Regions from separate parts of the Streptomyces sp. NPDC031474 genome, predicted to be linked through region 3. Evidence: riboswitches for the same ligand, from Rfam matches in the RefSeq annotation. Region 3 holds a riboswitch; each other region holds the start of a gene.
What was found. A riboswitch is a leader RNA that binds a small molecule or an ion and turns the genes downstream of it on or off. The one in region 3 is predicted to bind cyclic di-AMP.
Positions count from the first base shown of each region.

Region 1: linked by a shared signal. The riboswitch ahead of ACZ5SK_RS38805 (C40 family peptidase) and the one ahead of ACZ5SK_RS23205 (M23 family metallopeptidase) in region 3 are both predicted to bind cyclic di-AMP.
Region 2: linked by a shared signal. The riboswitch ahead of ACZ5SK_RS10650 (M23 family metallopeptidase) and the one ahead of ACZ5SK_RS23205 (M23 family metallopeptidase) in region 3 are both predicted to bind cyclic di-AMP.
Region 4: linked by a shared signal. The riboswitch ahead of ACZ5SK_RS12680 (transglycosylase family protein) and the one ahead of ACZ5SK_RS23205 (M23 family metallopeptidase) in region 3 are both predicted to bind cyclic di-AMP.

Region 1 is NZ_JBVIJX010000022.1:142,954-146,152, forward strand. It holds gene pcrA (DNA helicase PcrA) at 1-860, opposite strand, end outside; cyclic di-AMP (ydaO/yuaA leader) riboswitch at 1,116-1,281, shown strand; gene ACZ5SK_RS38805 (C40 family peptidase) at 1,289-2,455, shown strand; gene ACZ5SK_RS38810 (tellurite resistance/C4-dicarboxylate transporter family protein) at 2,799-3,199, shown strand, end outside.
Region 2 is NZ_JBVIJX010000004.1:530,304-533,502, forward strand. It holds gene ACZ5SK_RS10640 (dihydrofolate reductase family protein) at 1-738, shown strand, start outside; tRNA gene ACZ5SK_RS10645 (tRNA-Met) at 822-895, shown strand; cyclic di-AMP (ydaO/yuaA leader) riboswitch at 1,218-1,384, shown strand; gene ACZ5SK_RS10650 (M23 family metallopeptidase) at 1,394-2,431, shown strand; gene ACZ5SK_RS10655 (aldo/keto reductase) at 2,599-3,199, shown strand, end outside.
Region 3 is NZ_JBVIJX010000010.1:385,413-388,611, reverse strand. It holds gene ACZ5SK_RS23210 (GDSL-type esterase/lipase family protein) at 1-557, opposite strand, end outside; gene ACZ5SK_RS23205 (M23 family metallopeptidase) at 825-1,721, opposite strand; cyclic di-AMP (ydaO/yuaA leader) riboswitch at 1,726-1,883, opposite strand; gene ACZ5SK_RS23200 (alpha-galactosidase) at 2,188-3,199, opposite strand, start outside.
Region 4 is NZ_JBVIJX010000005.1:438,038-441,236, forward strand. It holds gene ACZ5SK_RS12675 (LysM peptidoglycan-binding domain-containing protein) at 1-1,034, shown strand, start outside; cyclic di-AMP (ydaO/yuaA leader) riboswitch at 1,239-1,409, shown strand; gene ACZ5SK_RS12680 (transglycosylase family protein) at 1,413-2,120, shown strand; gene eno (phosphopyruvate hydratase) at 2,535-3,199, shown strand, end outside.

The sequences.
Region 1 (3,199 bases), on a different contig from region 3:
TGGTACTCGTCGACGAGGACGTGACGGAAGCGGCGGCGGTAGTGCTCGGCGACGTCCGGGAAGGCACGCAGCAGGTTGACCGTCGTCATGATCAGGTCGTCGAAGTCGAGGGCGTTCGCCTCGCGCAGCCGCGACTGGTACATGGCGTAGGCCTGGGCGAGGGTCTTCTCGAAGCCGTCGGCGGCCTGGGCGGCGAAGTCCTCCTCGTCGATCAGCTCGTTCTTGAGGTTGCTGATCTTGGCACTGAAGGACTTGGGCGGGTAGCGCTTGGGGTCGAGGTCCAGGTCGCGGCAGACCAGGGCCATCAGGCGCTTGGAGTCGGCGGCGTCGTAGATCGAGAACGACGACGTGAAGCCGAGCTTCTTGCTCTCCCGGCGCAGGATGCGCACGCACGCGCTGTGGAACGTCATCACCCACATCGCGTTCGCGCGCGGGCCGACGAGCTGCTCGACGCGCTCCTTCATCTCGCCCGCGGCCTTGTTGGTGAAGGTGATCGCGAGGATCTGCCCCGGGTGCACGTTGCGCTCGGCCAGCAGGTGGGCGATGCGGTGGGTGAGCACGCGCGTCTTGCCGGAGCCGGCGCCGGCCACGATGAGCAGCGGGGTGCCGGCGTGGACGACCGCCGCGCGCTGGTTGTCGTTCAGCCCCTCCAGGAGCGCCGCCGCGTCCAGCGCCGGGCGCGGGGCGCCGCCGCGGTAGTAGGCATCCCGGTCCGGAGGCACGTCGAACTTCCCGCCGAACAGATCGTCCGGAACCGACTCCGGTCCGTGATCGTCCTCGGGCGGCGGCGGGGGCTCCTCCTCGTGGGCACGGGGGCCCTGGAGGTCCGCCAGGAAGCTGTCGTCAAAGAGGCTGCTCATCGCTCTCCGAGTCTAGGGGGCGCCACTGACAACCGGCCGCCCTCCCGGAAACATCTCCCCCACCCACCCTCCGGCAGTCGGCCGTCACGATCCGCGACCGACGTGCTCGAAGCACGAGATCACAGCCCGAGGTCACGGAAATGTATCGGGCATATCACCCATCAACCTTCACACGGGCCACACGAGTTGGCTACCGTGCCGGACAGGCCGTACGAACCCCACCGGCGAACCCCGCCGGGCCGCGCGGCCTCCGCCGAGTCCGACGCGCCCGCTCGCGCCAGCCGGAGCCGGGGACCCACCGAAACCCTGGGGTGAATCGGCCCAACTCCCTCTCGGGGAGGCGGCCGTAGGGCAACCCTTCCGATGATCTACCCGCCCGAACCCGACAGCTAACCCGGTAGGCGGAGCACTGGAAGGAGTCGCCTCCCTTGGCGTCGCAGCACCGCAAGCCGCGCTCCGCGGGCCCGCGCGTGGCCGGCATCCGCACGCCCGCCCTCGCCACCGCCGCCCTGACGTCCGTGGCCCTGCTCTCCCAGACGGCGAACGCCGCCCCGCCGGACGACGGCAAGCCAAGCCTGGAGGAGGTCGAGAAGAAGGTCGACGACCTCTATCGCCAGGCGGAGTCGGCGACCGAGAAGTACAACGCCGCCAAGGAGAAGACGACCAAGCAGCGCAAGCAGGTCGACGGCCTCCTGGACGACGTCGCGCAGCGCACCCAGAAGCTCAACGAGGCGCGGCAGGAGCTGGGTTCCTATGCCGCGGCCCAGTACCGCACCGGCGCCTCCGCGCCCGACACGGCGACCTTCCTGCTCTCGGACACCCCGCAGGACTACTTCGACCAGAAACAGCTGATGAGCCGGCTGACCGACCGCGAGAAGGGTGCGGTCGACGACTTCGTCACCGAGCAGTCGGCGACGATGCAGAAGCGCCGGGAGGCCGCGGAGAGCCTCGCGTCGCTCACCGACACGCAGAGCGACCTGAAAACCGCCAAGGCCACCGTCCAGAAGAAGCTCGGCGACGCCCGCGAACTGCTGTCCCGGCTGACGGCCCAGGAGAAGGCCCGCCTCGCGGCGATCGAGAAGCAGAAGCAGGAGGAGGCCGCGCGCCAGGCGGCGGAACTCGCCCGCCGGCAGGCGGCGGAGCAGGCCGCAGCGCAGCAGGAGAGCGGCACGGGCTCGTCGAGCACGGGGTCCGGTTCCAGCTCCACCTCCACGTCCACCGCGGACTCCACGTACGCCACCAAGGCCGAGAAGGCGCTCGCCTTCGCCCGCGCGCAGATCGGCAAGCCGTACGTCTGGGGCGCCACGGGCCCCGACTCCTACGACTGCTCCGGCCTCACCCAGGCCGCCTGGAAGGCCGCCGGCGTCACCCTCCCGCGCACCACCTACGACCAGGTGAACGCCGGCACCACCGTCTCCCTCGCCGACGCCCGGCCCGGCGACCTGGTCTTCTTCTACGACGACGTCAGCCACGTCGGCGTCTACATAGGCAACGGCATGATGATCCACGCCCCGAAGCCCGGCGCCTACGTCCGCGAGGAGTCGATCTACTACGCCGGCGAGTCGATCATCCACAGCGTGGTACGCCCGGCTTGAGCACAGACGTGCGCGCGTAGGCCAGCCGCTTCCGGTGGGCCACGCGCGCGTGGCCTGCGTGGCGGCCACGCGCGCGTGAGCGTCGCGGCGGGCGCACGCGCGCGTGGGGTTCGTTCGCGAAGGCGGAGGCGGGAGCGGGCAGTGGGCTTCGCCGCCGGCGGGGGTGGGGGCCGGCCGCGCTGAGCGGCCGCGTGACACGACTTGCGCCTGCACGGGCCCTGGACACCCCGCGCTCACAGCCTCCCGGCGCGCCCCTCCCCCGCGCCTGCACCCGCGCGTATTTCTGGTCGCCCGCGCGCGTGCCCCGCTCATGGGGTGTGTCGTGCTCCCTAGCATCAGGCGCATGCCCGGCTCCTCGGCTCGTCCCTCGCCCGCGCCCTCTCCCGGCTCCGCTCTCCGCCTCTGGTGGACGCGGAGGCCGCCGGCGGCCGGGTCCGCGGTGATGGCGACCGGGATCGTGTCGGTCGGCCTGCACCTCACGGGATACGACGTGCTGTCCCGCGTCACTCTGGCGATGGCGGGCGTCGCGTGGGCGGCGCTGGCGGCGGACTTCGTCGTCCGCCTGCTGCGGGCGCCCGAGCGGTGGCTGGCCGAGGCGGGCACGCCAGGGGCGCTGACCGCCGTGGCGGCGACGACCGTGCTCGGCACCGGCCTCTGCGCGCTCGGCCGGCGGACCCCCGCCGAGGCGCTGCTGGCGCTGGCGGCGGTGCTGTGGCCCGTGCTGTTCGTGACCGTCGTACGGCG
Region 2 (3,199 bases), on a different contig from region 3:
CCCGAACTGGACTGGCGCCGCCTCCTCGAACACCTGCACGATGTGCGGGGCGTACGGCGTCTCATGGTCGAGGGCGGCGGCACCGTTCACACCCAGCTGCTCCAGCAGGGCCTCGCCGACGAACTCCAGCTCGTCGTCGCCCCGCTCTTCGTGGGCGACCCGGACGCGCCCCGTCTCTTCGGGCCGGGCGGCTACCAGGGCGGACGGCTGCGCCTGGTCGAGACGCGGCGCATCGAGGACGTCGTACTGAACCGCTACCAGCCCACCGCCCCCGGCGCCGGACCGCTCCCCGCCGCGGCCGACCGCCACTGGCTGGCCCTCGCCTGCGAGCTCGCGGCGCAGTGCCCGCCCTCGCAGACCGCCTTCAGCGTCGGCGCGGTGATCGTGGCCGCCGACGGTACGGAACTGGCCCGCGGCCACTCCCGCGAGGCCGGCGACCCGGTCGTGCACGCCGAGGAGGCGGCCCTCGCGAAGCTCGACCCCGCCGACCCCCGACTGCCCACGGCCACCGTGTACAGCAGTCTCGAACCCTGCGCCCGTCGCTCCTCCCGCCCCTCCCCCTGCGCCCGCCTCATCCTCGACGCGGGCGTGCGCCGGGTGGTCACCGCCTGGCGTGAGCCCGACACCTTCGTGACGGAGGCGGACGGAACCGGGCTCCTGACGGCCGCGGGCGTCGACGTCCTCGTCCTCCCGGAGTTCGAGGCGCGGGCGAAGGCCCCGAACCGGCACCTGGAATGAGGCGGCGGGGGCGGGGCATCGGGGGCGGCGGTAAACCGTGGTGTTTGACGCCCCGGAAGTAGCGTAGACTGGAGTCACAACGACGCGGGGTGGAGCAGCTCGGTAGCTCGCTGGGCTCATAACCCAGAGGTCGCAGGTTCAAATCCTGTCCCCGCTACTGAAGGCCGAGGGCCGGAATCCGAAAGGGTTCCGGCCCTCGGTGCATATCCGGGGCAATTCAGCGCACATCAGGGACCCCTCAGTGCGTGTCCCAGGGACCCCTCAGTGCGTGTCCCCGACATGTGGCCGGTTGGTTACTGTGCGTACGCTGCGTTTTCGGACGCCTCTTCCGTCAACTCGCCCGTTTTTCACCGTTCATGGGGCGAAAGTCCCAGGCCGAAAATGTTGTTGATCAAGCAGAAGTGCTTGGAAACCGGCCCCCAGGTCTATTAACGTTCGATAACGCAGCGCGGTCGTCCCAGCCGTCACAAGAGTCGGCTCCGTGCGCACTGCCGAATCCCGCAAGGGAACCGGGGAACCACCACCTTGGGGTGAATCGCACGGAAGCCACCGTGAACTCGCGGAGTCCACGGCCGGTATACGCGCGTAGGAGACCTTCCCGCTCCGAACCCGTCAGCTAACCCGGTAGGCGACGGAAGGAAAGGAGTACGCCCGCGTGGCGTCCAACCGGCCTGCCCCAGAAGCCCCGTTCGTGCCCGCCCAGCGGTCCACCGAGACCTTCGGCTACGGCGACTACCGCACCGACGAGGGCCCCTGGGAGGAGTGGAACCCCACCGCGGAGTCCATTCGCCCGGTACGCGGCAAGCACCGCGTCGCCAAGCAGCGCGGCGGCGGGTTCGCCCGCAGCTCCACCGTCCTCGGCGTCGGCGTCATAGCCGCCGTCAGCGCGGGCGGCATGGCCAGCGCCAACACCGGCAAGGCCCCCGTCTCCATCTCCCTGCCGGACCTGCCGAACGTCGGCTCGCTCATCTCCGACGACGAGCCCGCCCAGGACGCCGCGCCGGCCCTGGCGACCTTCGGCTCCGAGACGACCGCCGACGACAGCAGCCAGAGCGCCTCCGACGCCGGTGAGGCCCTGCGCAGCCGGATCATGGCGCAGGCCGAGTCGCAGCAGACCCAGATCGAGACCAAGGCCCAGGCCGCCGCCGAGGCCGCCGCGGCCAAGGCCGCGAGCGACGCCGTCGTCAAGGCCGAGAAGGACGCGAAGGCCAAGTCCGACGCCGCAAAGGCGAAGGCCGCCGCGGAGGCCGCCGAGAAGGCCGAGGCCGCGCGCCTGGCCGAGCTCGCCAAGCAGTACACGCTGCCGACCTCCTCGTACACGATCACCTCGACCTTCGGTCAGGCCGGCTCCATGTGGTCCTCCGGCTACCACACGGGCCTGGACTTCGCCGCTCCCACCGGCACGCTCATCAAGGCCGTCCACAGCGGCACCGTCACGGAGGCGGGCTGGGCCGGTTCCTACGGCTACCGCACCATCCTGACGCTGGACGACGGCACCGAACTCTGGTTCTGCCACCAGTCCTCGATCAGCGTCAGTGCCGGCCAGAAGGTCGGCACCGGTGACGTGATCGGCCGCGTCGGCGCGACGGGCAACGTGACCGGGCCCCACCTCCACCTCGAGGTCCACCCGAACGGCAACTCCGACGGCGTCGACCCGATGGCCTGGCTGCGCAGCAAGGGCCTCAACCCCTGAGCAGTCCCTCCGGGGAATACCTGTTCTACCCGTAGTACCCGGAACACCCCTGAGGGTCCCCCTCGGGGGTGTTCACGTGCTCCGGTGCTCCGTCCACGTGTGCTGTTCACACGTTCTTTGCGTTGCCCGTGGAATGGGTGTGCCGCCCGCGCCCGTTGATATGAAGCATGACTTCTCTTCGCAAGCTCGGCTCCTCCGACCTCGAGGTCTTCCCGCTCTCCCTCGGCGGCAACGTCTTCGGCTGGACCGCCGACGAGACGACCTCCTTCGCCGTCCTCGACGCCTACGCGGCCGCCGGCGGCAACTTCCTCGACACCGCCGACTCCTACTCGGCGTGGGTCGAGGGCAACTCGGGCGGTGAGTCCGAGACCATCATCGGCAACTGGGTGAAGCAGCGCGGCAACCGCGACGACGTGGTCATCGCCACCAAGGTCAGCCAGCACCCCGAGTTCCCCGGCCTGACCGCGGCCAATATCAAGGCCGCCGCCGACGCCTCCCTGCGCCGCCTCGGCACCGACCACATCGACCTCTACTACACGCACTTCGACAAGACCGAGGTGCCCGTCGAGGAAATCGTCGGCGCGCTCGACGAACTGGTGAAGGCCGGCAAGGTCCGCCACATCGCCGCCTCCAACATCTCCCCCGAACGCCTCCAGGAGTCCCTGGAGTTCTCCGACCGCGAGGGCCTGGCCCGGTACGTCGCCCTCCAGCCCCACTACAACCTGGTCTCCCGCGACACCTACGAGGGCGGCCGCCAGGACCTCGCCG
Region 3 (3,199 bases):
GAGGTGTTGACCTCGCAGAGCGCCATCACACCCTGAGTGATGGAGTCGCCGTAGAACGCCAACTCACCGGCTCTGACGAAATGTTGGCCGAGGAGGCGGCCCTTGAGCCCGGTCAGGACGACCCCGGTCTCCAGCGGGGGCGTCCACCGGCCGGCCCGCGAGTAGACGTCCTTCACGGACAGCTCGACCGTGTGCGGGCCCCGCCCGGTCGCCGTGATCGCGAGATCGGCGCGGTCGACGGCGTACAGCTTCTTCGGGCCTCCGTCGACCGACACGTACACCTGTGCGGGCACGGTGACCGACGAGACGTCGAACAGGGCGTGGACAGCGCCGCCCGCGAACCGGAACCGCAGCCGGGAACCGGAGTTGACGGTGATCGCGGCCTCGCCGGTACGGCCCCAGTGCCCCTCGTAGACGAGTCGCCGGTCATCGGGACGGACGCGGTCCGTGCCGCCGGACGCGGCCGAGGCGGACGGTGCGACGCCGGCCAGGAGCGCCACGGCCGCCGCAGTGCTCAGGAACCGGTTGAGGACGATGCGTCGGTCGGCGCCGGACACGGGACCTCCGAAGAACGATAGAAAGCGCTTGCTCCCTGACGGAGATCACTGTGGCCCCACCCTGGCCCGTCTGTCGAGGGGGACGAAAAGGGCTGCCACACGACCGCAACGAAACGATCATGAACACGCAAGGCACGGTCGGCGGGCCCGGCACGCGCACACACCGAAGGCCGGACCCGGGGATCGGGGTCCGGCCTTCGGCTGCGTGTCAGGCGTGTCAGGCGGGTGGCGCGCCAGGCGTGGTCAGGCGTGCGGTCGTCGGCGGGGTCAGCCGACGGCGACACCGTGCGAGCGGAGGTAGGCGACCGGGTCCACGTCCGAGCCATAGTCCGGCGTGGTACGGATCTCGAAGTGCAGGTGCGGGCCGGTCACGTTGCCGGTCGCACCGGACAGGCCGATCTGCTGGCCCTCGGTCACGGTCTGGCCGGCCGAGACGGAGAGCTGCGAGAGGTGACCGTACTGGGCGTAGTAGCCGTCGGCGAGCTTGATGACGACCTGGTTGCCGTACGCGCCGCCCCAGCCCGCGGAGACGACGGTGCCGGCGCCCACGGCCTTGAGGGAGGTGCCGGTCGGGACGACGAAGTCGACGCCGGTGTGGTAGCCGCTGGACCACATGCTGCCGGCCACGTGGTAACCGGTTCCGATGGTCGCGCCGGCCACGGGCAGGGTGTAACCGCTGGAAGTGCTGGTGGTCTTCTCGACGGCCTGGGTGGCCGCCTTCGTCGAGGCGGCCGAAGAGGACGAAGCCGACGACGACTTGGTGCTGCCGGTCGTGGCCTTCTTGCCGATCGACAGCTTCAGGCCGGGGTGGATCAGCGACGGGTCGCCGCCGATGGCCGCACGGTTGTCCTGGTACAGCTTCTGCCAGCCGCCGCCGACGTTCTGCTCGTCGGCGATCTTCGAGAGGTAGTCGCCGGACCGCACGATGTAGGTCCGGGCGCCCGTGGCGGCGGCCTTCTTCTGCGCCACCGGAACGGACTGCACGGCCTTTTCCGAAACAGACTGCGAGGCGGAGGACTGGGAAGCCGACTGCACGGGGGCGGCGTGGGCGCCGGTGGCGCCTATGAGCGGAAGGGCGAGCGCGGCGCCGCCGGTTCCGGCGACGGCGAGGGAACGGGTGAAGCGCTGGGACTTGGGACGGCGGTGTTTACCCTTCGCGGGCATGACGAATTCCTCTCCGGCGCCTGCGAGGTGAGCTGTCGGGTGCGGACTGGAGATGTCCGGCCGCGCCGAGGCGCGGCTTTACCCCAAGCCTGTTCCGGGACCGGAACAGGCGGTTCTACCTGTGGGTCCCCCGCTCCTGCCGGGTACGGGTGAGTGTGCGGACACCGGGCGGCGGCAGGATTAGGCGTCCGTCCGGATTGGTGTGGAACGTAAGCGACCAGGACACACAGGGACAAGCAGAGGTTGCACGGACAACGCATTTCTCTTGATCCGCTGTGGGAATTCCCGGTCACGCTCCGTCAATCAATAGGCCCGCTTTTCGTCAAACCCCCTAGAAAGGCATGCAAATTACGTGAGCATGACGCGCGACATACGGTCACGAATATGACGCTGCTCACGTGGGACTTCCCCAGGTTTCCTTATTCCACAGCGAGTTGGAATTAAGGCTCCAATTCGGACAGAACACTCAGATGTGACGCAGTCGGATAACCGTCGCATCAAGGTCGCCCCGCAGTCCGGTCCGCAGCCCGTGGTGCAGCAGCACGGCCCCTCGGTGCACTTCACCCGTTTCACGGCATTCGTACGACGCCGTCGGGTCGAGCCCGCGCAGCCGCAGCGCCGGAACGGGCTCGCCGAACCGCTGCGCCTGAAGCCAGGCGAGGACGACCGCCTCGTCGCCGCGCACGTACTGGACGGCACTCAGGCCGCCGGCCGGGGGCCGCAGCCGGTAGAGGTCCCCGTGCTGCACGAGAGGCCGGATCTCCTTGTAGAGGCTCACCCACTCCCGCGCCTCGGCCAGCTCCTCCTCGCCCCATTCGGAGAGGTCCCCGCCGACCCCGAGCACCCCGGCCATGGCGCTGACGAACCGGAAGCGCAGCGAGCTGACCCGGCCGTTGAGCTGGGCGTTCGGGCTGTCCGTGACCCAGGCGGCCATGACCCTGGCGGGGTGGATCTGACTGAAACCGTGCTGGATGTCGAGCCGGTCGAGGGGGTCGGTGTTGTCGGAGGTCCACACCTGGTCGGTGCGGCTCATGATCCCGAGGTCGATGCGTCCGCCGCCGCCCGAGCAGGACTCGAAGGCGACGCCCGGGTGGGCGGCCCGCAGCCGGTCCAGCAGGGCGTAGAGGGCCCGCACATGGTCCACCCAGAGGCGCTGCGGGTAGGGATCGTCCGGCCAGCCGGCGTCGGTGAAGCAGCGGTTGAAGTCCCACTTCACATAGTCGACGGGGGCACTGGACAGGAGGGCGTCGAGCTGCCCCCAGAGGTACTCCTGGACGTCCTCGCGCGCGAGGTTCAGTACGAGCTGATTACGGAACTCCGTCCGCTTTCGCCCCGTTTGGAACTGCACCCAGTCGGGGTGCGCCCGGTACAGCTCGCTGTCGGGGTTGACCATCTCGGGCTCGACCCAGATGCCGAACTGCATACCGAGGGCGTGCACATAGTCGGCGAGCGGCTTGAGCCCGTTCGGGAAGCGGTCG
Region 4 (3,199 bases), on a different contig from region 3:
CGGGCTCCGCCATCGCCATCCCGCTGCTCGCCGCCTCGGGCGCGAGTGCGGCCGACGGCACGGTGTGGGACAAGGTGGCGCAGTGCGAGACCGGCGGCTCGTGGAGCGCCGACAAGGGTGACGGCGAGTACGGCGGCCTGAGTCTGACCCAGAAGCAGTGGGAGACGTACGGGGGGCTCGACTTTGCGACGCGCCCCGACCTGGCCAGCCGCAACCAGCAGATCGCGGTGGCGCAGAAACTGCTCGCGGCCGAGAACATCGGCGCCTGGGGCACCTGTGGGCTGACCTCCGGGCTCACCCAGTCGAACGGCGCGCTGAACGTGGACACCGGCGTGGCGGACGACTCGTCCGACTCGTCTGCCTCCTCCGGATTGTCCGACCTGTCCAGGGGGTTGTCGGGCTCGTCGGGATCGTCCGGCTCCACGGGTTCCTCGAACTCTTCGGGCAGCGGTGACGGTTCGACCGGTTCGACTGGTTCCTCCGGGTCATCCGGCTCGTCCGGGTCATCCGACTCGTCCGGCAATTCATCGAGTTCACCCTCGGCGTCGCCTTCGTCCCCTTCGTCCTCCTCGTCCTCTTCCTCCCCGGGTGCGGGCGGCTCCATCGGCGCCGGCACGTCCGGCGGCTCCGGCGGTCAGGGTGACGCGCAGGCGACCGGCGGCTCGCCCACCGGGGTCCCGAAAGCGGACGACCCGGACAAGTCGGTCCAGGATGCGGGCTCTTGGAGCCTCGTCGACACCGGCTCCCTCGGCTCGGGCCGGCATCGCGGCGCCACCGCCGACGAGAACGCGACCAAGGGCGCGGCCGTCGACGATGCCGACGCCGCCGCCGTCGACGGCACCAAGACCGCCTCCGCCGGCCGGCACGCCGCGGCCACCTACGTCGTCCAGGAGGGCGACTCGCTCGCCTCCATCGCCGACTCCCTTGGCCTCGACGGCGGATGGCGCGCCCTCTATGCCGAGAACAAGGGCCTCATCGGTGCCGACCCGAGCGACATCGTCCCCGGTCAGACCCTCGACACAGGGGTTGAATAGGGCGCAAAACCCAAGAAAAACAGCGGGAGTTCACGTCACGCTTCGCGCCGAATGTCCGGTTTGGTGAAAGTGTGGGATGAGTCTCAGAAGCCCTGATCGTCTTTGAAATTCCGCGGATCGCGTGTCTACGGTCGTCCCGCTCGGCAACCCGAGCCCCGGCCGTCGCAACGCCGAATCCTGCCAGTGGCAGCCCGGGAACAGTCGTCGCGTCAAGCGCCGTAGGCAGGAGCGGGGGACCCAAGGTAAGCGCCGCACCGGGCAGTTGACCGGAGCGGCTTGGGGTGAAGCCGCGCCTCGTGAAAGCGAGAGCGTGGCCGGGCAACTCAACCGGCCCGAACCCGACAGCTCACCTCGCAGGCGTCGGTGAGGGGATCCACCATGCTGTTTTCCGGCAAGGGCAAGCACCGCCGTCCGTCCAAGGCCACCCGTGTCGCCGCGCTGGCCGGCGTCACCGGCGTCGCCATCGCCGCCCCGCTGATGGCGGCCGGCAGCGCCTCCGCCGCCACCGCCTCCGAGTGGGACGCGGTCGCCCAGTGCGAGTCCGGCGGCAACTGGTCCATCAACACCGGCAACGGCTACTACGGCGGCCTGCAGTTCTCCGCCTCCACCTGGGCCGCCTACGGCGGTACGCAGTACGCCGCGCAGGCCAACCAGGCCTCCAAGTCGCAGCAGATCGCCGTCGCCGAGAAGGTCCTCGCCTCCCAGGGCAAGGGCGCCTGGCCGGTCTGCGGCACGGGCCTGTCCGGCGCCGCCTACAACGGCAGCAGCTCCTCCGGCTCGTCGAGCAGCACCGGCGGCTCCAGCTCCAGCGGCTCGGACAGCAGCGCCGGCACCCGCTCGACCGAGAACCAGAGCGCCTCCCGCTCCACCGACCGCCCGGCCGCCTCCAAGACGGTCACCACGCCGACCGGCAAGAAGGTCAAGAAGGGCGACGGCGAGTACAAGGTCGTCAAGGGCGACACCCTCAGCTTCATAGCCGAGAAGCACAAGGTCAAGGGCGGCTGGCAGAAGCTGTTCCAGCTGAACAAGGACATCGTCGCGGACGCCGACCTCATCTACCCGGGTCAGCAGCTGCACCTGAAGTGATCCCCGGCTCCCAGAGCGGACCCAGAGAAGCCACAGCGCCCTCACATCCGAGGTCGGCACACTGAAGACCTCGTGAGGGTCACCCCCGTCCCCACGGGCTCCCCGCTCCGGTGCGTGTTCCCCCGTACGCACCGGAGCGGGGTTTCTCTTTGCCCGCTCGCCCCGCCGCCCCCTCTCTTGCCGCCCGCTCGCCCCGCCGCCCCCTCTCTTGCCGCCCGCTCTCTTCGCCGTCCCCCTCTCCCCGCGCGCTTTCTTCGCCTGTTTGTCATCCCCTCTTTGTTCCGAGCGGGAACAATGTGTACGGTCAGTTCGTCCACAGGGCGGTCGGTCGGCTGCCGACGCCCGTCGGGCGGTTAGGCTCTAGTCGCAAGGCCCACGGGCCCCGCACTCTCAGCGTCACATCCCAAGAAGGAGATGCTCGTGCCGTCCATCGACGTCGTCGTAGCCCGGGAAATCCTCGACTCGCGAGGGAACCCCACCGTCGAGGTCGAGGTCGGCCTCGACGACGGCAGCACCGGTCGTGCCGCCGTCCCGTCCGGCGCCTCCACCGGCGCCTTCGAGGCCATCGAGCTGCGCGACGGTGACCCGAACCGCTACCAGGGCAAGGGTGTCGAGAAGGCCGTCCTCGCCGTCATCGAGCAGATCGGCCCGGAGCTCGTCGGCTACGACGCCACCGAGCAGCGTCTGATCGACCAGGCCATGTTCGACCTGGACGCCACCGACAACAAGGGCTCGCTCGGCGCCAACGCCATCCTCGGCGTCTCCCTCGCCGTCGCCCACGCCGCCTCCGAGGCCAGCGACCTTCCGCTCTTCCGCTACCTGGGCGGCCCCAACGCGCACCTGCTGCCGGTGCCGATGATGAACATCCTGAACGGCGGCTCGCACGCCGACTCCAACGTGGACATCCAGGAGTTCATGATCGCCCCGATCGGCGCGGAGTCCTTCTCCGAGGCCCTGCGCTGGGGCACCGAGGTCTACCACACCCTCAAGAAGGTGCTGAAGGCCAAGGGTCTGTCCACCGGCCTCGGCGACGAGGGCGGCTTCGCCCCGAACCTCGGCTCCAACCGCGAGGCCCTCGA